Regions from separate parts of the Shewanella sp. DAU305 genome, predicted to be linked through region 3. Evidence: predicted binding sites of a transcription regulator. Region 3 holds the regulator's gene; each other region holds the start of a gene.
The links. The regulator LexA, encoded in region 3, represses DNA repair genes until DNA is damaged. The targets are predictions, from matches to a motif close to TACTGTATNNNNATACAGTA.

Region 1 (7,644 bases), 1.2 Mb from region 3:
AACTTTACCTTGGTGAGATTGGTTTTTCCCCACTGCTTAGCGCAGAAGAAGAAGTTTACTTTTCCCGTAAAGCCTTAAAAGGCTGTGCAAAATCCCGTAATCGCATGATCGAAAGTAATTTACGTCTGGTCGTAAAGATTGCCCGTCGTTACAACAATCGCGGCTTAGCACTGCTTGATCTTATCGAAGAAGGCAACTTAGGCTTAATTCGTGCTGTTGAAAAGTTTGATCCAGAAAGAGGTTTCCGTTTTTCAACCTACGCGACTTGGTGGATCAGACAGACCATTGAGCGCGCCATTATGAATCAGACTCGTACAATTCGATTGCCTATTCATGTTGTTAAAGAACTCAATGTTTACTTGCGCACCGCTCGCGAGTTAGCACAAAAACTCGATCACGAACCAACGGCTGAAGAAATTGCCGAAAAACTACAAGTGTCGAGTGCTGATGTCAGCCGTATGCTTAAGCTGAATGAGAAAATCACCTCTGTCGATACGCCTTTGGGGGGCGATAATGACAAGGCGCTGCTGGATATTTTAGCCGATGACGATAACGTTGGCCCTGACTATAAAGTGCAAGATGAAGATATTTCTAATTCAGTGGTCAAATGGCTCAATGAGTTAAACACTAAACAAAGAGAAGTGTTAGCCCGCCGTTTTGGTCTGTTAGGTTATGAACCTTCTACACTCGAAGATGTGGGTGCTGAAATTGGTTTGACTCGTGAACGTGTACGTCAAATCCAAGTAGAAGCATTGAAACGTTTACGCGACTTATTAGGATCTCAAGGTTTATCTGTTGAAGCATTGTTTAGAAACTAATTATTTCGAAACTAATAAATTAGAAACTAATAATTCAGAAGCTAAGATCAGTTGTTCGTTGATCTCTATGCCTAGCTCCTAGCTAAGGTCTAGTGATTTAGTCTAGTGCTTAGGCCTAGTCGATAAAAGTAAACGCCCACAACAGAGTGGGCGTTGTTGTTTCTAGTCTTGTATTGCTGATCATATCGCTTGGCGAATATCACCCGTTCACAGAGCTTTAGCTCAGACGTTTCAGCTCATAGAGCAAATCAAGTGCTTGTTTTGGCGTTAAGTTATCGGGATTAATGCTACTTAACTTCGTTAGCGCTGGATTCTCAACCGGTTCAGGTAACGCGAGTAAGCTTTGAATAGGCGTCCTCGTTCCTTCAGCTTGATGATCGCGACTCTCCAATTGCTGCAACTTATGTTTAGCGGCTTTAATTACCTTATTTGGCACACCGGCAAGTGCCGCAACTTGTAAGCCGTAGCTTTTACTGGCGGCGCCTTCTTGCACTGCATGCATAAAGGCGATGGTATCGTCGTGTTCAATGGCATCGAGGTGCACATTGTAAACACCAGCCATTAATTCAGGTAACTGAGTTAGTTCAAAATAATGGGTGGCGAATAGGGTCATAGCGCCGACTTGCTGGGCTAAATACTCTGCCGCCGACCAAGCGAGCGATAAACCATCATAGGTGGATGTGCCGCGGCCGATTTCATCCATTAACACTAAGCTACTGGCGGTGGCGTTGTGCAGAATGTTGGCGGTTTCTGTCATTTCTACCATAAAGGTTGAACGGCCAGAGGCTAGATCGTCGGAGGCGCCAATACGGGTAAAGATACGATCGATAGGGCCTATCAGTGCGCGATCTGCTGGCACAAAACAGCCAATGTGGGCCATCAGCGTGATCAAGGCGACTTGGCGCATATAGGTCGATTTACCGCCCATGTTAGGTCCGGTGACAATCAACATACGTCTTTGATTGTGCAAGGTCACTGGGTTAGCGATAAACGGTGTTTGACTCACACGTTCCACCACGGGGTGACGACCAGCATCTATCTGTACGCCGATATCTTGGCTCAGCTCTGGGCAAGTGTAGCCTAAGGTTTCGGCGCGCTCAGCAAAGTTACTCAACACATCAAGCTCAGCCGCCGCTCTAGCAAAGGCTTGTAATTCATGCAATTTGGGTAGAATAAGATCGAATAATTGTTCCCATAACTGCTTTTCGAGTGCCAGCGCTTTACCTTGGCTCGAGAGCACTTTTTCTTCGTACTCCTTAAGTTCGGGCGTGATATAACGCTCCATATTCTTAAGGGTTTGACGTCGTTGGTAATTGAGTGGTACTTGCGAGGATTGCAAGCGACTCACTTCGATGTAATAGCCGTGTACACGGTTATAGCCGACTTTAAGTGTGTTGATACCAGTACGTTCTTTTTCTCTGGCTTCGAGTTGTACTAAGTAATCGCTCGCACCTTCGCTAAGGCCGCGCCATTCATCTAATTCGCTGTTGTAGCCTTCACGGATCACTCCGCCATCGCGGATAAGCATGGGAGGATTATCGACTATCGCGCGCTCAAGCAAGGCTTGTTCAGCGGGGAACTCACCTAAGTGTTGCCGTAATTGAGTCGTGTGCGGCGCGCTCAGTGTGCTTAAACTCTGTTGTAATTCAGGTAGTAAGCCCAGCGCTTGACGTAAACGGGCAAAGTCTCTTGGGCGAGCGGTACGCAGCGCGAGTCTTGCCATGATACGTTCAATATCGCCAAGTGCTTTTAACTGTTCATGCAAACCTTCGTGGGCGGCGGTATCGAGTAGTTCAGTCACCGCCTGTTGGCGTGCTTTGATGTGTTTTGGATCTCGCAGCGGCTGATGGATCCAGCGTTGCAACATGCGGCTGCCCATAGGCGTCGCCGTGTTATCCAATATTGCGGCTAAGGTATTATCGCGACCACCGGCAAGGTTTTGAGTGAGTTCTAGATTTCGGCGCGTTGCCGCATCGAGCACTATGCTATCGGTTTGATTAAAGCGGGTAATGGCATTGATATGGGGCAGAGCTGTGCGCTGTGTGTCTTTGACGTATTGCATCAAGCAACCTGCAGCCTGCAGTGATAAACGTGCATCTGCAATACCAAAACCATGCAAGTCTTTTGTGCCAAACTGAGCCAGTAGTAACTTGATGCTAGTGTCGTAATCAAATTCCCATTCAGGGCGACGACGTTTACCTTTAAAACCGTTTAGTAGACCTAGTTCGCCAAAGTCTTCACTGTAGAGAATTTCAACGGGATTAGTGCGTTGCAATTCAGCTTCTAATGACTCTCGCGTGTCGAGCTCGGCAATCACAAAACGTCCGGATGAAACATCCAGAGTGGCATAACCAAAACCGACTTTACCTTGATAAACGGCTGCCAATAGATTGTCTTGGCGTTCCTGCAGCAGGGCTTCGTCGGTTAAGGTGCCAGGCGTGACGATACGCACCACTTTACGCTCAACTGGCCCTTTAGAGGTTGCCGGGTCGCCAATTTGTTCACATATCGCAACCGATTGACCAATTTGAACTAATTTCGCAAGATAGCCTTCCACAGCATGGTAAGGCAGTCCCGCCATGGGGATAGGATCGCCACCACTTTTACCGCGCGCCGTGAGTGAAATGCCTAACAGCTCAGAAGCACGTTTAGCATCGTCATAAAACAACTCGTAGAAGTCACCCATGCGATAAAACAGTAACATGTCGTGATGTTCTGCTTTCATGGTCAAGTACTGACGCATCATAGGAGTATGTTTTTCTAAATCATCGGTATCAATTACATTCATTAAATCGTTATCGTCCGTTGTGACTGCCGTGGTTATGTGGGATTAAGCGCTATGCAAGCAGAAGACTGCTGTACAATTTTCAGCTAAAAAGACCACGCAAAATTTGCTGCGCCAATCTTAGCAATAATTTACCGAAAATTGAGCCCTTGATGACGGATATTCGTCAAAGGGATGCAATATCCGATTTGATATTCGCTAAAACCTTGGCCATATTAAAAAATCCCCTAAGCTAAAAATAATTCAGTCACAGGTCTTGATACTGTATGATTGTACAGTATACTAGTCAGCAGAATTAAGACAAAAAGCGCGGCTTTTTGAATTACCCGTTTGTAAATTGAATATTACTTTTGACAGCTTAAGGCTTGTCTTGATGAGGGAACTGGAATGAAGGTCGATCCAAATAAAGAGAAAGCACTTGCTGCGGTATTGATCCAAATTGAGAAACAATTTGGTAAAGGCTCCATCATGAAGCTGGGCGAAGATCGCTCTATGGATGTTGAGACCATTTCTACCGGTTCTCTGTCTCTGGACGTTGCTTTAGGTGCTGGCGGTTTGCCAATGGGTCGTATCGTTGAGATCTACGGTCCTGAATCATCAGGTAAAACGACACTGACTTTAGAAGTGATTGCCGCAGCGCAACGTGAAGGTAAAACCTGTGCCTTTATCGATGCTGAGCATGCACTAGACCCTATCTATGCTAAAAAATTAGGTGTAGATATTGATAACCTGCTGTGTTCACAACCGGATACCGGCGAGCAAGCGCTTGAGATTTGTGATGCTTTAACTCGCTCTGGCGCTGTTGACGTTATCGTCGTCGACTCAGTGGCGGCATTAACGCCTAAAGCTGAAATCGAAGGCGAAATTGGTGATTCTCACATGGGCCTAGCGGCACGTATGATGAGCCAAGCCATGCGTAAACTTGCGGGTAACTTAAAGCAATCTAACACCTTACTTATCTTCATCAACCAAATCCGGATGAAGATTGGTGTGATGTTTGGTAACCCAGAAACGACAACCGGTGGTAACGCGCTGAAGTTCTATGCTTCTGTTCGTTTAGACATTCGCCGTACTGGTGCCATTAAAGACGGCGATGAAGTTGTCGGTAACGAAACTCGCGTTAAAGTGGTGAAAAACAAGGTTGCAGCACCGTTCAAGCAAGCCGAATTCCAAATCCTTTATGGCCAAGGTATTAACCGTACTGGTGAGTTAGTTGACTTAGGCGTAGCCCATAAGTTGATTGAAAAAGCGGGTGCTTGGTACAGTTATAAAGGCGATAAAATCGGTCAAGGCCGTGCTAATGCGGGTAAATATTTGACTGAAAACCCAGCCATTGCTACTGAAATTGACAAGACATTACGTGAGTTACTTTTGAGCAATCCTAGTGCACTGGCTGCCAAAGCTGATGCTAGCACGGAAGATAATGTTGATTTAGAAACAGGCGAAGTATTCTGAGTCAGTCAGCCCGTCAAATCGCGGTCGCGCTGTTAGCGCGCCGCGATTATTCCCGCCTACAAATCCGCGATAAATTGCTCGAAAAAGGCTTCGAACTTAACGATATCGAACCTGTGCTCGATGCATGTGAATCCTCCGGTTTTATCAATGATAATCGCTATGCTGAACTGTTGGTCCGTAGCCACATTAGTCGAGGTCACGGTGCCATCCGCATTCGCCAAGCGATAGCGCAAAAAGGCCTGTCTAAAGATTGCATTGAAGCGGCGATAACCAATAGTGATTGTGACTGGTTTGAGCTAGCAAAAGATAAAGCCACTAAAAAATATGGAATTCCCCGCGTAACAGAAGTGAAGGGCTCTAAAGCCCGGGATCTCATCGCGAAGGAAAAGGCCAAACGAGTGCGGTTTTTAATGGGCCAAGGCTTTAGCTACGATCAAATCACTTATGCGTTAGATTCCGATCCCAATGATCTCGACGACGATTATTAATCGCCTCAACTCATCGATTGCGATGTAATCTTAAGACTGTAAAAGCTCCTTTTAACAAGTCCTCAGAAAATCTCCTCTAAAATGTCATCAAATGTGCTTTGTTGCTTTCGTGCCCGACACTTTACCCACTTGCTCAAATACTGTACTTTTTGCACCCAACCCGCAGAGTCTGTCATTGTCCTTTATTATTGCTGTTTTGCCTCTAGCTACTCTGGTATGGGCTATTCACGCAAAAATATTAAATTCCTGATGTGCATATCACCAATCAAGGCTGGTCGTCCTTCCTCAGTCTGCTTATAATGCTGGGCAAATAGAAATACGGCTAGCCTAAGGCGTAGCTGGTAATGCTTACCCAATTCAGGATGATTTCATGTATCAAACTACAGCAGAGCTTAGAAGCGCTTTCCTCGAATTTTTCCGCAGCAATGGTCATCAAGTTGTGGACAGTAGTTCATTAGTGCCAGGCAACGATCCCACACTTTTATTTACCAATGCAGGCATGAACCAGTTCAAGGACGTGTTTCTTGGCATGGACAAACGCAATTATACGCGTGCGACCACTGCTCAACGTTGTGTACGCGCCGGTGGTAAGCATAACGATTTAGATAATGTCGGTTATACAGCACGTCATCACACCTTTTTCGAAATGCTGGGTAACTTCAGTTTTGGTGATTATTTCAAAGAAGAAGCGATTCGTTTTGGCTGGACTTTCTTAACTGAAACTTTAAAGCTGCCGAAGGAACGTCTGTGCGTCACGATTTATCAAACAGATGATGAAGCCTTTGAAATCTGGAATAAAAAGATTGGTGTTGCTGCCGAGAACATTATCCGTATCGGCGACAATAAAGGTGCTGCTTATGCGTCAGATAACTTCTGGCAAATGGGTGATACCGGTCCTTGCGGCCCATGTTCTGAGATTTTCTATGACCATGGCGATCACATTTGGGGCGGCCGTCCTGGCAGTCCTGAAGAAGATGGTGACCGTTTCATCGAAATTTGGAACATCGTGTTCATGCAGTACAACCGTCAAGCATCGGGTGAAATGCTACCTTTGCCTAAGCCATCGGTTGATACCGGCATGGGGATTGAGCGTATTGCCGCGATTATGCAAGGCGTACATTCTAACTACGAAATCGATATCTTCCGTACGCTGATCGCCAAAGCGGCAGAAATCATCGGCGTAAGCGATTTAACCGAGAAGTCACTGCGCGTCATTGCCGACCATATCCGTTCATGTGCATTCCTTATTGCCGATGGCGTTATGCCGTCGAACGAAGGCCGCGGTTATGTGCTGCGCCGCATTATCCGCCGCGCAGTTCGCCATGGTAATAAGTTAGGTGCGACCGAAGCTTTCTTCTACAAGTTGGTTCCGTCTTTGATTGCTGTGATGGGCGATGCGGCCAAAGGGTTAGCTGAGACTCAAGCGATTGTTGAAAAAGCTCTGAAAGCGGAAGAAGAGCAATTTGCTCGTACGCTTGAACGTGGTTTAGGCATTTTAGATGCGGCCTTAAACGAGTTAAAAGGTGACACCTTAGATGGTGAAACCGTATTTAAGCTGTATGACACCTATGGCTTCCCAATGGATTTAACCGCTGACGTATGTCGCGAGCGCAACATCATTGTCGATGAAGCAGGTTTCGAAGTCGCTATGGCTGAACAACGTAGCCGCGCACAAGCTGCCGGTAACTTTGGTGCAGATTATAACGCGGCACTGAAAATTGATGCCGAAACCGCATTCAGTGGTTACACCGAATTAGCGGGTCAAGCTAAGATCACTGCGATTTATCAAAACGGTGAGTCAGTGACGGCGATCAAAGCGGGTGACGAAGCGGTTGTTGTACTCGACGTGACACCTTTCTACGCGGAATCTGGCGGTCAAGTGGGCGATAAAGGCCAACTGGTTGCGAACGGTGTTGAGTTTACGGTTAATGACACACAAAAGTATGGTCAAGCAACGGGCCATCAAGGTGTTTTAGCTACAGGTAGCTTGAGTGTTGGCCAAGTTGTTGAGGCGAAAGTCGACAAAAAACTGCGTCACCGTACTCAGTTAAACCATTCTGTTACGCATTTACTGCATGCCGCACTGCGTCAAGTGCTC
Region 2 (7,644 bases), 2.5 Mb from region 3:
CTCCACTTCGGCAATAGGCTTTTTATAGGTGAGCGAAACAACAAACATAGGTATCCTCTTATTCACAAGTTTGGGGCATAGGGTTCCCCCAGCTGACTATATAGTGCGGTCCTAAAGTGTCAAATGAACTTAGCTTCCTGCAAAGTTAAACATAGCCAACAGCAGGTTGCACCCCTGTTTACCAGAAGTTATCAACCCATGATGAATACGTATGTAAGCAGTTGTGCACAAATCCACGCCGAGGCTACTATAAATCCGCTAGTTTCACCCTCTGCTTGTGGGGTTTGAAATCTGTGAGGTCGTTTCTGATAGGGTTATATACAAGGATTGCTATCAGGCTTAAGTTCTTTCTGCTGACTGGCTTTGAGCCACTCTTTTGGACTGACCGCTTTTAACTAAGGCTGAGGTCCAATTTAGAAATGAATTTATTGGCGAATATACTTCTGAGGGAGAGGTATATTCGCCATTTTTTCACAGAGCAGACTCATTCATAGCATGCGCGAAACCATAGCGAACAAGCTTTGAATCTAACTATCAGTTGTTTCGGGGACTTGCTGGCTTTTACAGGAAGCCTTTAACACAAGCCTCTTAGCAGTGATGAATAGCGATCCACATAAAAGCAAAGTACAGTGCCAATCCATTGCTCGGCAAACAATTAAAACAATAAGCACTCAAGGCAGAAATACTGCCGGCAACAGAAAGGAAGTTCAATGTCTTCGAATCATCAACAGGCTAATCAAAAAGATAGCCATCAAGCTGTCACGCCTCAGACGCAGCATTCATTCAAGCAACAACCTGAGCTGAATTTCTGGCAAATTTTTAATATGTGCTTCGGTTTTTTAGGCATTCAATTTGGTTTTGCCCTGCAAAATGCTAACGTCAGCCGCATTTTCCAAACCTTAGGTGCATCTATCGATGAAATCCCCATTCTGTGGATTGCCGCGCCGCTGACGGGTTTATTGGTTCAACCTATTATTGGTTATTTGAGTGATAAAACCTGGGGACGCCTTGGCCGTCGCCGCCCTTATTTTTTGATTGGCGCGATTTTTACCACTCTTGCTATTTTTATCATGCCGCACTCGCCTACCCTGTGGATTGCCGCGGGCATGTTATGGATCATGGATGCCTCGATCAACATCGCCATGGAGCCGTTTCGCGCTTTCGTTGGTGACAATTTACCGAAAAGCCAGCGTACCCAAGGCTATGCCATGCAAAGCTTTTTCATCGGTATTGGCGCTGTGGTCGCTTCGGCCTTACCCTATATTTTGACTCACTTTTTTGCTGTCGCGAATACTGCACCAGCGGGTGAAATTGCCGACTCCGTGCGTTATGCCTTCTATTTCGGTGGCGCAGTGTTATTGCTCGCGGTCACTTGGACTGTCGTATCGACAAGAGAATATTCCCCCGAAGAATTAGCCGCCTTTAACGCAAAACAAATCGATGCTGAGGATGAAACCTTAGCTCGCACTCGTACCCGCAAGGACTACCAATTTGCGTCCTTCGTGTGGATGGGTCTCGGTGCCCTGCTCACCTTCGCTATTTGGGCGCAGGATTTAGATAAGCAACTGTATATCTTAAGCTTAGGGATTTTCGCCTTTGGCCCATTGCAACTGTATTGCGCGCTGCGTTTGGGCAATTCACACCCCGCTGAACGCAATAAGCTCGGCATGGTATTTAGCGTAGTCGATGACTTATTCCATATGCCCAAAGCCATGCATCAACTGGCGATTGTGCAATTTTTCTCTTGGTTTGCGCTGTTTGCCATGTGGATTTACACCACAGCTGCCGTGACGTCTTACCATTTTGGCAGCAGCGATGTGTTGTCCCAAGCCTACAACGACGGCGCAGATTGGGTCGGCGTGCTGTTCGCCTCTTACAATGGTTTTGCCGCCATTGCCGCGATTTTTATACCTATGCTGGCTAAGCGTATCGGCATAAAACTGACGCACACAGTCAATATGTTCTGTGGCGGTATAGGCTTGATTAGCTTCTTCTTTATTAAAGATCCAAGCCTGTTATGGCTGCCTATGATAGGTGTCGGTATCGCGTGGGCGTCCATTTTATCTGTGCCCTACGCTATGTTATCGGGCATGTTACCCCCGCAAAAAATGGGCGTTTACATGGGGATCTTTAACTTCTTCATTGTGATCCCGCAGCTTCTTGCCGCCAGTGTGCTGGGTTTAGTGCTCAATGGTCTATTCGATGGTCAACCTATTTATGCGCTGATCACAGGTGGCATCTTGATGATGTGCGCAGGTATTGCGGTACTTTTTGTTGAGCAAGAGATTGTGGCTCAAAATGACCAAAGCGCCGCCGTAAATAGCAAAACCAACTTAACCACAAAAGCCGCAAACAAAGTTAACTGATAACAGTTCACTGAGAGCAGTGACGCTCAATGAGGTGGCACTCAATTAAGCTGCGCCCATTTAAGTGCTGAACAGTTAAGCGGTGAACAATTAAGTGAGACTTTTTTTAGATGCCAAGCCATTAGATAACAGTCAGTTAGATGCTAGGTCGTTAGATAAGAGGCAGTTAGTCGGCATACATCCAGATACGTTACGCAAGGTGAACTTGGCCTGTTGGCGATTCACCGCAGCATGAAGCTTTTATATCAATTCAATCACTATAAAAATATAACCATTATTTGGGGAGAACGAGATGGAATCGAGTCCTACGCCGCAGCAGGATCTGCACACTAGCCAAACCCGTCACGCACAAACGTTAACAAGGCGCAGCCGCCTAGCGCTTGCCGTCGCCGCAAGTCTATTAGGGACAATAGGATTCACAGCCTGTTCACCCACATCGAATTCAGCAACACCGAGCATGAGTGGCAATGCCGCATCAAATGTGCAGCAGGTTGCGCCCGGCGCACCGGGTAAAGCGCCGACTTGGGCATTTTCGGGTAAAACCGGTATTGGAACGTCTTACGAGCCTTACACCCAAGGTCAATACCAAGATGCCAAGCAAAATCCCATTAGCCGCGTTTGGTTCTCCCTCGCCCAAGGTATTTTAACCGAAACCATGTATGGTCTGATCCATAATGCGCAGCTCAAAGAACTGCAATTTGTGGTCACGGGTAATGGCTTTGTCGATACCGAAAAAGATAACACCATCAGCAGCATAGAATATTTAGATACCGATGCTAACGGTCGCCCGCAATCCCTTGCCTATAAAATTATCAATAAAGATGTTGAAGGTAAGTATCAGATTGAAAAGCATATCTTTACCGATCCCGACCGCGACACCCTAATGATGCGCGTCACCTTTACCGCCTTTGAAGACGGCATTACGCCGCATTTGTATGTCAATCCGCATATCGATAACGCGGGCGCCAATGATATCGGCCGCATCGACACTCATGCTAATAATCATACTGACAATCATGCCAGCACTCATACTGGCAATCAGGCGCTAGTGGCCTATACCGCAGCCAAAGACAGCAGCGTGATGACGGTAAAATCCGATCTGAATTTTGTGCAGGTAACCACTGGCTTTGTCGGTGTCTCCGATGGCCTAGCCGATTTGGCCGATAACGGCAGACTCGATACGCACTATCAAACGACCAGTGCGCAAGATAAATCTACCGTCGGCAATATCGCCTTTACCGCTAGCTACCCAACGCTCATCAAAGCCAAACCCGTCACCTTTAATCTCGCCATCGGTTTTGGTAAAGATGAAACCCAGAGTTTAGCCAATGCCGATGCCACCTTGGCCGCAGGTTATGATGCAGTGCTCAGCGCCTACAAAGGCGATGCCACCCATATCGGCTGGCATGATTACTTAAGCTCACTGCCCGCCATCGCTAACATGGCCAACAACACTACCGATAACGGCAAGCTGCTGTATACCAGTGCTATGGTCTTGAAAGCGCAGGAAGATAAAACCTATGCGGGCGCACTGATCGCCTCGCTATCCAATCCTTGGGGCGATACGGTTTCGGCAGCCGTGCCGAGCACGGGCTATAAAGCGGTATGGCCGCGGGACTTTTACCAATGTGCCATGGCATTCCTCGCCATGGGTGACACGCAAACGCCCAAGGTGGCCTTCGAATACCTGAAAAAAGTGCAAGTGACCGAAAAGACGCCCGGCTTTACGGGTACACCGGGTTGGTTCCTGCAAAAGACCCATGTGGATGGGCAAATTGAATGGGTTGGCGTGCAGCTCGATCAAACCGCCATGCCTATCATGCTCGGCTGGAAACTCTGGCAAGCGGGCGTGCTCACCCCTGATGAGATCAGTCACTGGTATCAAGAGATGCTCAAAGGTGCAGCGGACTTTTTGATCAGCGGCGGTGAGGTTAATCTGGATTGGAATCACACCCAAATCACCCCGCCCAAAACCCAGCAAGAACGTTGGGAAGAACAAGCGGGTTACTCCCCCTCGACAACGGCTGCCGTGATCGCAGGTCTTGTAGCCGCGAGTGAAATAGCCAAAGAAGCCAAGGATCCCGACTCCAGCAGCCGTTATCTTGCCGCCGCCAAAGGTTTAAGTGATAGCTTAGAAAAACACTTAGTCACCACCCAAGGATTATTGAAGAACAGCACCGGAGTCAGCACGCCTTACTATTTACGTTTAAGCCCGAATGGCGAGCCAAATACTGGCGATACACTGGCGGCAAATAACGGTAAGCAAGGTTTAGATCAACGTCAGATCCTCGATGGCGGATTTTTAGAACTGGTGCGTTATGGCGTGCGCGGTGCAACCGACAAGCTGATCAATCAAAGTCTTCAACTGATTGATAATACTGAGCTTGAGCACAACCTACGCCTTAAATACGAGTTTAGCGCCAAAGATGGCAGCAAAATCCCAGGCTTTAGACGTTATGGTAACGACGGTTACGGCGAGGATACGGTTTCTGGCAAGAACTACGCGGAATCGGGCAGCAACAGCGCCGATCAACGTGGCCGCGTCTGGCCCTTCTTCACTGGCGAGCGCGGTCATTTTGAATTAGCACTCGCCCAAGCGAAAGGCGAGCTAACAGGCAATAACGCGCAGCAAACCAAGCAGCAGTTGATCAACACCTATGTGCAGGGCATGGAAACGTTTGCGAATGCGGGCATGATGTTACCCGAGCAAGCGTGGGACGGTGTCGGCGATGCCACCCGCTACCATTACCAACTCGGACAAGGCACCAACTCAGCCACGCCGCTAGCCTGGACCCATGCCGAATACATCAAACTGGTGCGCTCGATGACCGACGGCCAAGTCTGGGATAACTACCCTATCGTCCCAGCGGCATTGAAATAGTGTATTGAAATAACATATTAGTCGAACTACAAATTCGGTATATCGCTGGCTAGAACAACCTCTCATAAGTTGTTCTAGCTTTTTTATAGGGGTTTTATAATGCTTGATTTAGCTCCTACTGTCCCCACATAAATTCTTTCGATAAGTTTCATTGTTAGACTATACTGTTCATACGTACAGTATATTGTGATTTATTATGATGATCCTAGGCCGCTTCGCCAAACATACCCAATATCGGCTCTCGCTATTTAGCTCCTTGATTGCCGCAGGATTTCCGTCACCTGCCCAAGACTATGTAGAACAAACATTAGATCTCAATGAGTTATGCATCAAGCACCCCGCCGCCACGTTTTTTGTCAAGGTCCAAGGGGATTCGATGATCGAAGCGGGGATTTTCTCCGGTGATATTTTGGTGGTGGATCGCTCATTACAGCCGGCCCACGGAGATACCGTTGTCGCAGCAGTCAACGGCGAGTTTACTGTAAAGCAATTGCAACTGCGCCCTGTGGTGCAATTGCTGCCACGTAATGCCTTATTCTCCCCGATTGCCATCAATGATGAGTCTGAGTTAAACATCTTTGGGGTGGTGACCAACGTGGTGAAAAAACTCAAATGACGCCCTCACTATTCGCCCTCGTCGATTGCAATAATTTTTATGCCTCCTGTGAGCGGATGTTTAGGCCAGATTTAGCTGGCAGGCCGATTGTAGTGTTATCCAATAACGATGGCTGCGTCGTCGCCCGCTCGGCAGAGGCAAAACAACTTGGCATCAAGATGGCGGTGCCTGTATATCAAATCGCAAACCAACTCCGCCAGCATCACGTTGCGGTATTCTCCTCCAACTATGCACTCTATGCCGACATATCAAATAGAGTCATGACCACCTTAGAGCAAATGGTACCGAAAGTAGAAGTGTATAGTATTGATGAAGCGTTTTTAGATCTTTCTCGTCTCGATAAATGCATTGATATTCATCAGCTTGCACTTGATATTTATCAACGAATACCACAGTGGATTGGGATCAGTGTTTGCGTCGGCATTGGACCGACAAAAACCCTCGCTAAACTGGCAAACCATGCCGCGAAACGCTATCCCGCGACGCGGGGCGTGGTTGACTTGCGCGACCGTGAACGCCAACGACGACTGATGGCACTTATCCCTGTCGACGAAGTCTGGGGAATAGGCCGTAGGCTTACAAAACGCTTGAACATCATGGGCATAAATACCGCGTTGCAATTGGCGGATGCGCATCCCAAGCTTATCCGCGACACCTTTTCGGTCACCGTTGAGCGCACTGTACGCGAACTTAACGGCAATGCCTGTGATGACATACAAGAGGCCGCCGCCACTAAGCAACAAATTATCAGCTCCCGATCCTTTGGCAGTCGTATTGATAATTTAGAAGCGATGCAACAGGCGATCAATGAGTACACTTTTAGGGCCTGTGAAAAACTGCGCTCCGAGCGCCAGTACGCTAAAGCAATGTCGGTATTTGTCCGTACTAGCCCTTTTAGCGATGTAACTCCCCAGTACAGCAAATCGCTATCGGGCAGTTTAGTTCGCCCCAGCAATGACACGCGTGATTTTGTCACCCTTGGCCAAAGCCTACTGCAACGCATTTGGCGTGAAGGTCATGCCTATGCAAAGGCCGGTGTCATGTTAGGGGATTTTTTTGGTGCAGGCGTGTTTCAGCTCGGATTATTCGATGACGTCACGCCTAGACCTAAAAGCAAGGAGTTAATGCAATTACTCGATAAAGTTAACCACAGCGGTCATGGAAAAATTTGGTTTGCAGGACAAGGTATTGACCCCACTTGGGGAATGAAGCGTGAGCAGCTTTCCCCTCGTTACACCACCCAATGGGCACAATTACCCATAGTGAAATAATCAACAAATCCAGTGGCTAAATGACCGCCTGCGAATTACAGACCCCACCTAACTCTAAACTAACTCTAAACTAACTCTAAACTAACTCTAAAATCCATATAGCACTAAAACCCATCTAGATCTAAAAAATATATAGCGCTAAGCCCCGTTGGGTGTTAACGCTAAAGCGGCATTAACACCCATCAAGCTTTGGCTCATTCCGCCTTAACACTCTTCATCGCTGAGATCTTCAAAGTACCAGTAGCCTAGATTCACCCACTCGGTAAGTTGCGTGAGCAAATCAGCATGGGCTAACCAAGGGGCTAAGGAGGATTTATCTAACTGATTGCTATCACATAGTAGTGGGATCACTGCAGCCAATTCGGCAGAAAGCTGATACTTATCACCATTAATATAGACAACGCCCTGTGCCACATTGATATCAAAATACAAACAGCGCAGTCCGCCGAGGCGAATAAGCGGCTGCTCATCGAGCCAAGCGAGCACTTCGTCTTGCGTGATGTCCAATGG
Region 3 (7,644 bases):
CGCAATCAACATAGTGCAATACATGAAGAACAGCTCGGCAAACACTGGCATGCCTGTAGTGAACATGTGGTGCGCCCACACGAGGAACGACAGAATTGCAATACTGGCAGTGGCATAAACCATTGATGCATAGCCGAATAATGGTTTACGGCTGAAAGCGGGTACTATGGCGGAGATGATGCCAAAGGACGGCAAAATCATGATGTAGACTTCAGGGTGGCCGAAGAACCAGAAAATATGCTGGAACATCACAGGATCGCCACCGCCAGCCGCTTCGAAGAAGCTAGTGCCGAAAAACTTATCGGTCAGTACCATAGTCACAGCGCCCGCGAGTACTGGCATCACAGCGATCAGCAGGAATGCTGTGATAAGCCAAGTCCACACAAACAGCGGCAGCTTCATCCATGTCATGCCGGGCGCACGTAAATTCACTATGGTTACAATCACATTGATCGCACCCATGATCGAACTTATCCCCATGATATGAATAGAGAACACGAAGAGTGCCGTGCTGTCAGGACTATAAGTGGTAGACAGTGGCGCGTAGAAGGTCCAACCAAAGTTAGGTCCGCCGCCTTCCATAAATAGCGAGCTGAGTAGAATGGTAAAGGCGAAGGGTAAGATCCAAAAACTCCAGTTATTCATCCGTGGCAGCGCCATATCTGGCGCACCAATCATCATAGGGATCAGCCAGTTTGCTAGCCCAGTAAAGGCGGGCATTACCGCGCCGAATACCATGATCAGCCCATGGACTGTGGTCATTTGGTTAAAGAAGTTGGGCTCGACCAATTGTAATCCGGGCTGAAAGAGTTCAGCGCGGATCACCATGGCCATAGCGCCACCGGTTAAAAACATAATGAAGCTGAACCATAAATACAGAGTACCAATGTCTTTATGGTTGGTGGTTAGCACCCAGCGCATGATGCCCTTTGGCGCACCATGATGATGGTCATCATGGGCTGCGGTTTGATCTTGAGTCGTTGTGCTCATCATAATCCCCTACTGTCCATGGCTTGCGATATCAGCAGGTTGCACTGTATCGCCGGTATTGTTGCCCCAAGCATTGCGCTCATAGGTAATGACTGCTGCGAGTTGCTGTGGGCTGAGTTGTTTGCCAAATGCTTGCATAGCCGTGCCAGTTTTGCCGTGCATCACAATATCGAGATGATTGGCGACAGGCCCTGTGGCGATAGCACTGCCAGCGAGGGCGGGGAAGGCGGGTGGTATGCCAGCTCCCGTCAACTGATGGCAGGCCGCGCAAGTGGTGGTGTAGACAGTTTCACCTTCGGCCATCAGTGCCTCATGGGTGAGAGTGGGGAGACTCGCCGGATCGACTATGGTTGCGGAGTCGACAACTGCTGCGGGCTCAGTTGTAGGTGCGGGAGTTGGGGCCGTGTTGGCTGGTGTGGTAGCAGGTGCCTGTGTGCCAGCACTGCCGTTTATGTGCTTGTTGACGTCTTTGGCCTGCACAGCATCGCCAGTATTATTGCCCCAAGCATTACGCTCATAGGTAATCACAGCGGCAATTTCTTGTGCGCTCAATTGCTTGCCAAATGCTTGCATAGCCGTACCCGTTTTACCGTTGAGCACGATTTCAAGGTGGCCGCTGAGCGGTCCCGTTGCTATCGGGCTGCCTTTGAGGTGTGGGAATACGCCTTGTAACCCCTCGCCATTGGGCTGGTGGCAGGCTGCGCAGTGCCCGAGGTAAACTTGCTCACCTTGGGTCATCAGATCATCTTTGCTAAGAGTCTGTGATAAAGCGGCTTGAGCGGCTTCTGCCGCCGCACCTGCGGCTTGTTTTTGCTCCGCTACCCAAGCTTCAAACTCGGCTTCGGGTATGGCTTGCACTACGATCGGCATAAAACCATGGTCTTTACCGCAAAGTTCGGCGCATTGACCACGGTAAATACCGGGTTTGTCTATGCGAGTCCAAGCCTCATTGATAAATCCTGGGTTGGCATCTTTCTTCACGGCAAAAGCAGGTACCCACCATGAATGTATGACATCTTCAGAGGTCATCAAAAAGCGGATTTTGCGATTTATCGGCAGAACGAGCGGCTTATCGACTTCCAATAGGTAGTTTTCGCCTTTGGTTTCGGTACCGTCGATTTGTGCTCTGGGGGTTGCGAGTATGCTATAAAAATCAATGTCTTGATTGAAATAGCTGTAATGCCATTTCCATTGGGAACCCGTGACTTTAACGGTCAGATCGGCGTCGCTGGGATCTTCCATCGCAATTAAGGTTTTTGTCGCTGGAATCGCCATTAAGATCAAAATGATAAATGGCAGAATCGTCCAAGCGATTTCAACTTTAGTGCTTTCGTGAAAGTGGGACGCGACAGCGCCTTTGGATTTTCTGTGGTTGATCATGGCGTAAATCATCACGCCAAAGACCACAAGGCCGATGGCGCAGCAGATATACAAGATGGTCATGTGCAAGTGATAAACCTTGCTACTGATCTCGGTTACGCCAGGGGTCATGTTGAACCGCATGTCCGCGGCGGCCAACGGTGGTGCGAATAACACCACGAGTAAACAATACAACAATTGCTTCACAAGACTTCTCCTCTGCCAATTGCGAATAGCAACTACAAAGAAGAGCAACACAGTAAGTCTCAACTCTATGCAAACTCTTCAGTTCCCAAAAAAGCTTTTTTGACTTCAACGTGCGTTGGCGGCTGTTACTTTTAATTAAGTATTATTACTGCTGGTATTAGCCACGCTGGCACATACGACTGAAATAAATCTGTTCTCTATTTTTAGTGGCATTTTGAACTCGATAACGGCTCGATTTATTTGCCACGGGCGGCGATATATCATCGCCGACTAAACCAACCATACTTGCTGTTTAAATATTGATCAAGATCACTTATTTATCTAATTGTCTGAAAAATTGCTAAAAAAAAGCCTCACATTCATAGGCGAGGCGGCTTTCAAGGTAAAAAATTAAATGAATATTTAATGTACAGCGCTAAAAAAAGATTGTTGGCCGAAGAGGCTACCTTGCTCAATGCGTACGTCGCCATGTAAGTGACTGTTTACGTCTTCTAGCACTATGCCCATGGCGCGGGCACTTTTAGCGACAATTTGCAGGCGACGATTATCGCGTGCATCTAATGATTGGGTCCAAGTAATAACCGCACTGGACGTACCACTTGTTAAGGCTTTTTCCATCGCCCACAGAGTTTCCACCTCATCTTTCGCGTGCACCAGCAAGACTCTATCCATACGCACGCCAGCGTTGGCGAGCATTTGTTTGTAGCCAATACTCGGTGGGTTGATGAGCACTAACCAACGGCCCTGTTGGCTTAACTGGGCGAGTTGCGCGCTCAGATGAATTAATTCTTGGCGACCTTGAGTCTTCGTTGGCATGCAGGCGATAGGTGCATGGTGCCAGTCATAGTCGGCATCACGTACTTCATCGAGCCACAAGCCCGGATGGCGGGGTGCATTGCCAAGTAGTTTGTTCATAGCCAATCTCCATTACGGATCACACCGACGGCGAGTCCTTCAATTGTTAAACTTTGATAGCCTAAATCCACTTTAATCGGGGAATAGTCTTCATTTTCGGCGTGTAGATAGACCACATTACCTTTTTTTTCGAAACGTTTAACAGTGACATCGTCGTCGACTCTAGCGACAACCACTTGACCATTTCTAGCTTGTTGTACTTTATGAACTGCCAGCAAATCTCCTTCGAGAATGCCAATATTCTTCATGCTGTCGCCTTTAACCCGCAGTAAAAAATCGGCGGCGGGATGGAACATGCTTGGGTCGACTTGGTAGTACTGTTCAACATGTTCTTGGGCGAGAATAGGTTCGCCAGCAGCTACTTGACCGATAAGCGGTAAACCTGTTTCAGTTACTTCTTCGACTTCCGCAGTCAGACGAATGCCCCGCGATGTGCCTGGCATGATCTCAATGCAGCCCTTTTTCGCCAACGCTTTAAGATGCTCTTCAGCCGCATTGGCGCTCTTAAAACCTAAACGGGTCGCGATTTCTGCCCGAGTGGGTGGCATGCCAGTATCGGCAATATTTCGTTTAATTAGCTCTAAAATTTCAGCTTGGCGTGGCGTCAAAGGTCTCATGGTGTTTCCTGTTTTTCTATACAGTTACTGTTAGTATATACAGTATTATTTGCAGCGCAAGTATTAACCACTTTTTAGCTATGTTGGAGAGAATTAGCGAATATTACCCATAGTCTGGTATTCTACCGGGCTAGTAAACGTACTTAATTGCATAAGAATAATGCCTAAACACGACTCTCTTTGGTTGAAATCATTACGCTGGATCCAAAAACACTTAGTGCACACTATTGTTGTGCCTCAGGATCCCTTTGCCGATCTGAATCTGGATGCCTCCAGACCCCTTGCTTATGTGATGAAAACGGAATCGCTGAGTGACATCGCTGCCCTGAGCGAAATTACGGCTAAGTTAGGACTGCCGAGCCCCTATGAGCCTTTAGTGGCAAATGGTGTTATTGCGCCTCGGGTTGTCTGCCTTCAAGGGCGTAAGCCGCTGTTTGGCGAGCGTGCCGGTAACGAGCCTTTCCTCGAATGCTTTATGCGTTTGTTGGCCGTGCATAAGGAACGCCCTGAATTAGACATTCAACTGGTGCCCGTGAGCCTGTATTGGGGCCGCACGCCAGGGAAAGAAGACGACACTATGAAGGCGGCTGTGTTTGAGCGGGAAAACCCGACTTGGCTGCGCAAATGCTTGATGATTCTATTCTTAGGTCGACATAACTTCGTGCAGTTTTCAAATGCGGTATCTCTGCGATACATGGCCGACGAACACGGCACTGACATGGGGATCGCCCATAAGTTAGCGCGGGTCGCGCGGGTGCATTTCCGTCGTCAACGTAAGGTGATGACAGGACCTGTGTTGCCAAATCGCCAAGCACTGTTTCATTCGCTGCTCAAATCCGAGTCGTTGCGTAAAGCGATTCAAGAAGAAGCGGCCAACAAAAAGATTTCTGAGACCCAAGCGCGCGAGACGGCTATTGAGTACCTTGATGAAATCGCAGCAGATTACTCAGATAGTTTAGTGCGTATTGCCGAGCGTTTCCTAACTTGGTTGTGGAACAAGCTTTACAGCGGGATCAACATCAAAGGCGCCGAGCAAGTTCGCCAGTTGCACCATGATGGCCACGAGATTGTCTATGTGCCTTGCCATCGCAGCCACATGGATTACCTGCTGTTATCGTATATTTTGTATTATCAAGGCATGGTTCCGCCGCACATTGCTGCTGGTATTAACCTCAATTTCTGGCCCGCTGGACCTATGTTCCGTCGCGGTGGTGCCTTCTTTATCCGCCGTAGTTTTAATGGCAATAAACTGTACACCGCAGTATTCCGTGAATATTTAGACCAACTGTTTGCTAAAGGTTATTCGGTGGAATACTTCTCCGAAGGCGGCCGCTCACGTACCGGTCGTCTATTGGCGCCAAAAACCGGCATGATTGCTATGACGATGAACAGTGTGCTGCGCGGTATCGAGCGTCCGGTAACATTGGTGCCTGTGTATTTAGGCTATGACCATGTGATGGAAGTGGCGACGTACCATAAAGAGTTAAGTGGTAAGAAAAAGAAAAAAGAATCTGTGTGGCAGGTGTTTGGTGCGATTCGCAAACTTGGTAATTTCGGCCAAGGTTATGTGAACTTTGGCGAGCCTATAACCCTGCAAAACTTCTTAAATGAGCGCGCGCCAAACTGGCGTACTGAGTTGGCCGATGATCCTGAGCAAAAACCAAGCTGGTTAACGCCAGCGGTAAACGTGCTGGCGAATCGAGTGATGACAAATATTAACGATGCTGCAGCGGCGAGTTCGGTGACCTTGACGAGTTTAGTGTTGCTGGCGACAGATCAAAATGCCTTAGAACGCAGTCTGTTGGAGCGTCAGCTTGATCTGTATCTGACCCTACTCAAAAAAGTGCCTTACACTACTTATACTTCGGTTGCCGAAGGTGATGGTAAGCATTTAGTGCAGCAAGGTTTAGAGCTGAACAAGTTTGTTGTTTGTGCCGATCCTTTAGGTGAAATCGTGTCTATCGAGGCGAGTCAGGCTGTGTCCATGACTTACTATCGTAACAATATCATCCACTTATTTATTGTACCGTCATTAATTGCGAGTTGTTTAACGCATAATGAGCAGATCCCGCGTCAGCAAGTGGTGTCAATCGTTGCCGATTTTTATCCACTGCTGAAAGCCGAACTCTTCATGGGCATTAAGGATGTACCTGCCTATGTCAATCAAGTGCTGGATTTCTTCATTGAACAAGGGTTAGTGGTTGAGACTGATACCTTAACCGTCGTGCCTGAGCACACTAGCCAACTATTATTGTTAGCCAGTTCAGTAAGCGAGACTCTGCAACGCTATGCCATTATTTTCAATCTGTTAGCGAACAGGCCTAAGATGGAGCGCTCAGAACTTGAGTCTGAGAGTCATCTACTCGCCCAGCGTTTAGGCGCTTTGCATGGCATTACCGCGCCTGAGTTCTACGATAAGAAACTTTACGGCACCTTGAGTGTTAAGCTCAAAGAATTGGGCTATCTAGCGGATAACCAAGATAAGTCCAATATCAATCGCATACGAGATCAAGCCAATAGCTTATTACGTCCGTCAGTGAAACAAACGATAGTGGCGAGTGTCACCGCGGAGCATACAGTTTAATGGCAAATCATATGAATGCGGCTAAGCATAAGCCCGCAGGTAAGTCCTTGCTCGGCGGCGCCATGATTATTGCCGGCACGACCGTAGGCGCAGGGATGTTTTCTCTGCCCGTGGTCGGTGCAGGTATGTGGTTTGGCTATTCGATTTTAATGTTATTGGGCATTTGGTTTTGCATGTTGATGTCGGGCTTATTGTTGCTCGAAACCAATTTGCATTTCGAACCCGGTGCCAGCTTCGATACTTTAAGCAAGCAAACCTTAGGGCAGTTTTGGCGGATAGTGAACGGCGTTTCTATCGCGTTCGTGCTGTATATTTTGACCTATGCCTATATCAGCGGCGGTGGTTCGATTGTGAATCACAGCTTGCAGGGCATGGGAATTGAGTTGCCGCAAAGTGTGGCAGGGCTGGTGTTTGCCATAGTATTGGCGAGCATAGTGTTGATCAGCACTAAGGCCGTGGATCGCATTACCACGATTATGCTCGGCGGTATGATCATTACCTTCTTCCTTGCTATCGGCAATTTACTGATCGAAATCGATGTGACTAAGTTGCTCGAACCCGATGGTAATAGCAGCTTTTCACCTTATTTGTGGGCGGCGTTGCCCTTTGGTCTTGCCAGCTTTGGTTACCATGGTAACGTTCCCAGCTTAGTGAAGTATTACGGCAAAGATTCCGCCACCATTATCAAGGCGATTTTCGTCGGCACCTTTATCGCGCTGGTGATTTATGCATGTTGGTTAGTGGCGACTATGGGCAATATTCCCCGCAGCCAGTTTATCGATATTATTGCCCAAGGCGGCAATATGGGGGTCTTGGTGGGCGCTTTGTCTGAGGTGATGGCGAGTAGCTGGTTGAACAGTATGTTAACGCTGTTTGCTAACTTGGCCGTGGCTTCATCTTTCTTAGGGGTGACCTTAGGTTTGTTTGATTATCTCGCCGACTTGTTTGGTTTTGACGATTCTCGCTCGGGCC

Region 1: recA (recombinase RecA) is a predicted target of LexA. The motif match lies at 3,864-3,883, and genes of this name have one in related genera.
Region 2: umuD (translesion error-prone DNA polymerase V autoproteolytic subunit) is a predicted target of LexA. The motif match lies at 5,410-5,429, and genes of this name have one in related genera.

The regions. Positions count from the first base shown of each region.
Region 1 covers NZ_CP113808.1:4,046,372-4,054,015, reverse strand. The annotation lists gene rpoS (RNA polymerase sigma factor RpoS) at 1-818, shown strand, start outside; gene mutS (DNA mismatch repair protein MutS) at 1,036-3,606, opposite strand; gene recA (recombinase RecA) at 3,991-5,058, shown strand; gene OX890_RS17205 (regulatory protein RecX) at 5,076-5,546, shown strand; gene alaS (alanine--tRNA ligase) at 5,917-7,644, shown strand, end outside.
Region 2 covers NZ_CP113808.1:2,743,002-2,750,645, reverse strand. The annotation lists gene OX890_RS11690 (YciI family protein) at 1-48, opposite strand, end outside; gene OX890_RS11685 (MFS transporter) at 711-2,366, shown strand; gene OX890_RS11680 (glycoside hydrolase family 15 protein) at 2,659-5,247, shown strand; gene umuD (translesion error-prone DNA polymerase V autoproteolytic subunit) at 5,444-5,863, shown strand; gene umuC (translesion error-prone DNA polymerase V subunit UmuC) at 5,860-7,134, shown strand; gene OX890_RS11665 (ribosomal protein uL16 3-hydroxylase) at 7,339-7,644, opposite strand, start outside.
Region 3 covers NZ_CP113808.1:258,031-265,674, reverse strand. The annotation lists gene ctaD (cytochrome c oxidase subunit I) at 1-990, opposite strand, end outside; gene coxB (cytochrome c oxidase subunit II) at 1,000-2,556, opposite strand; gene OX890_RS01085 (cell division inhibitor SulA) at 2,959-3,471, opposite strand; gene lexA (transcriptional repressor LexA) at 3,468-4,088, opposite strand; gene plsB (glycerol-3-phosphate 1-O-acyltransferase PlsB) at 4,249-6,672, shown strand; gene mtr (tryptophan permease) at 6,672-7,644, shown strand, end outside.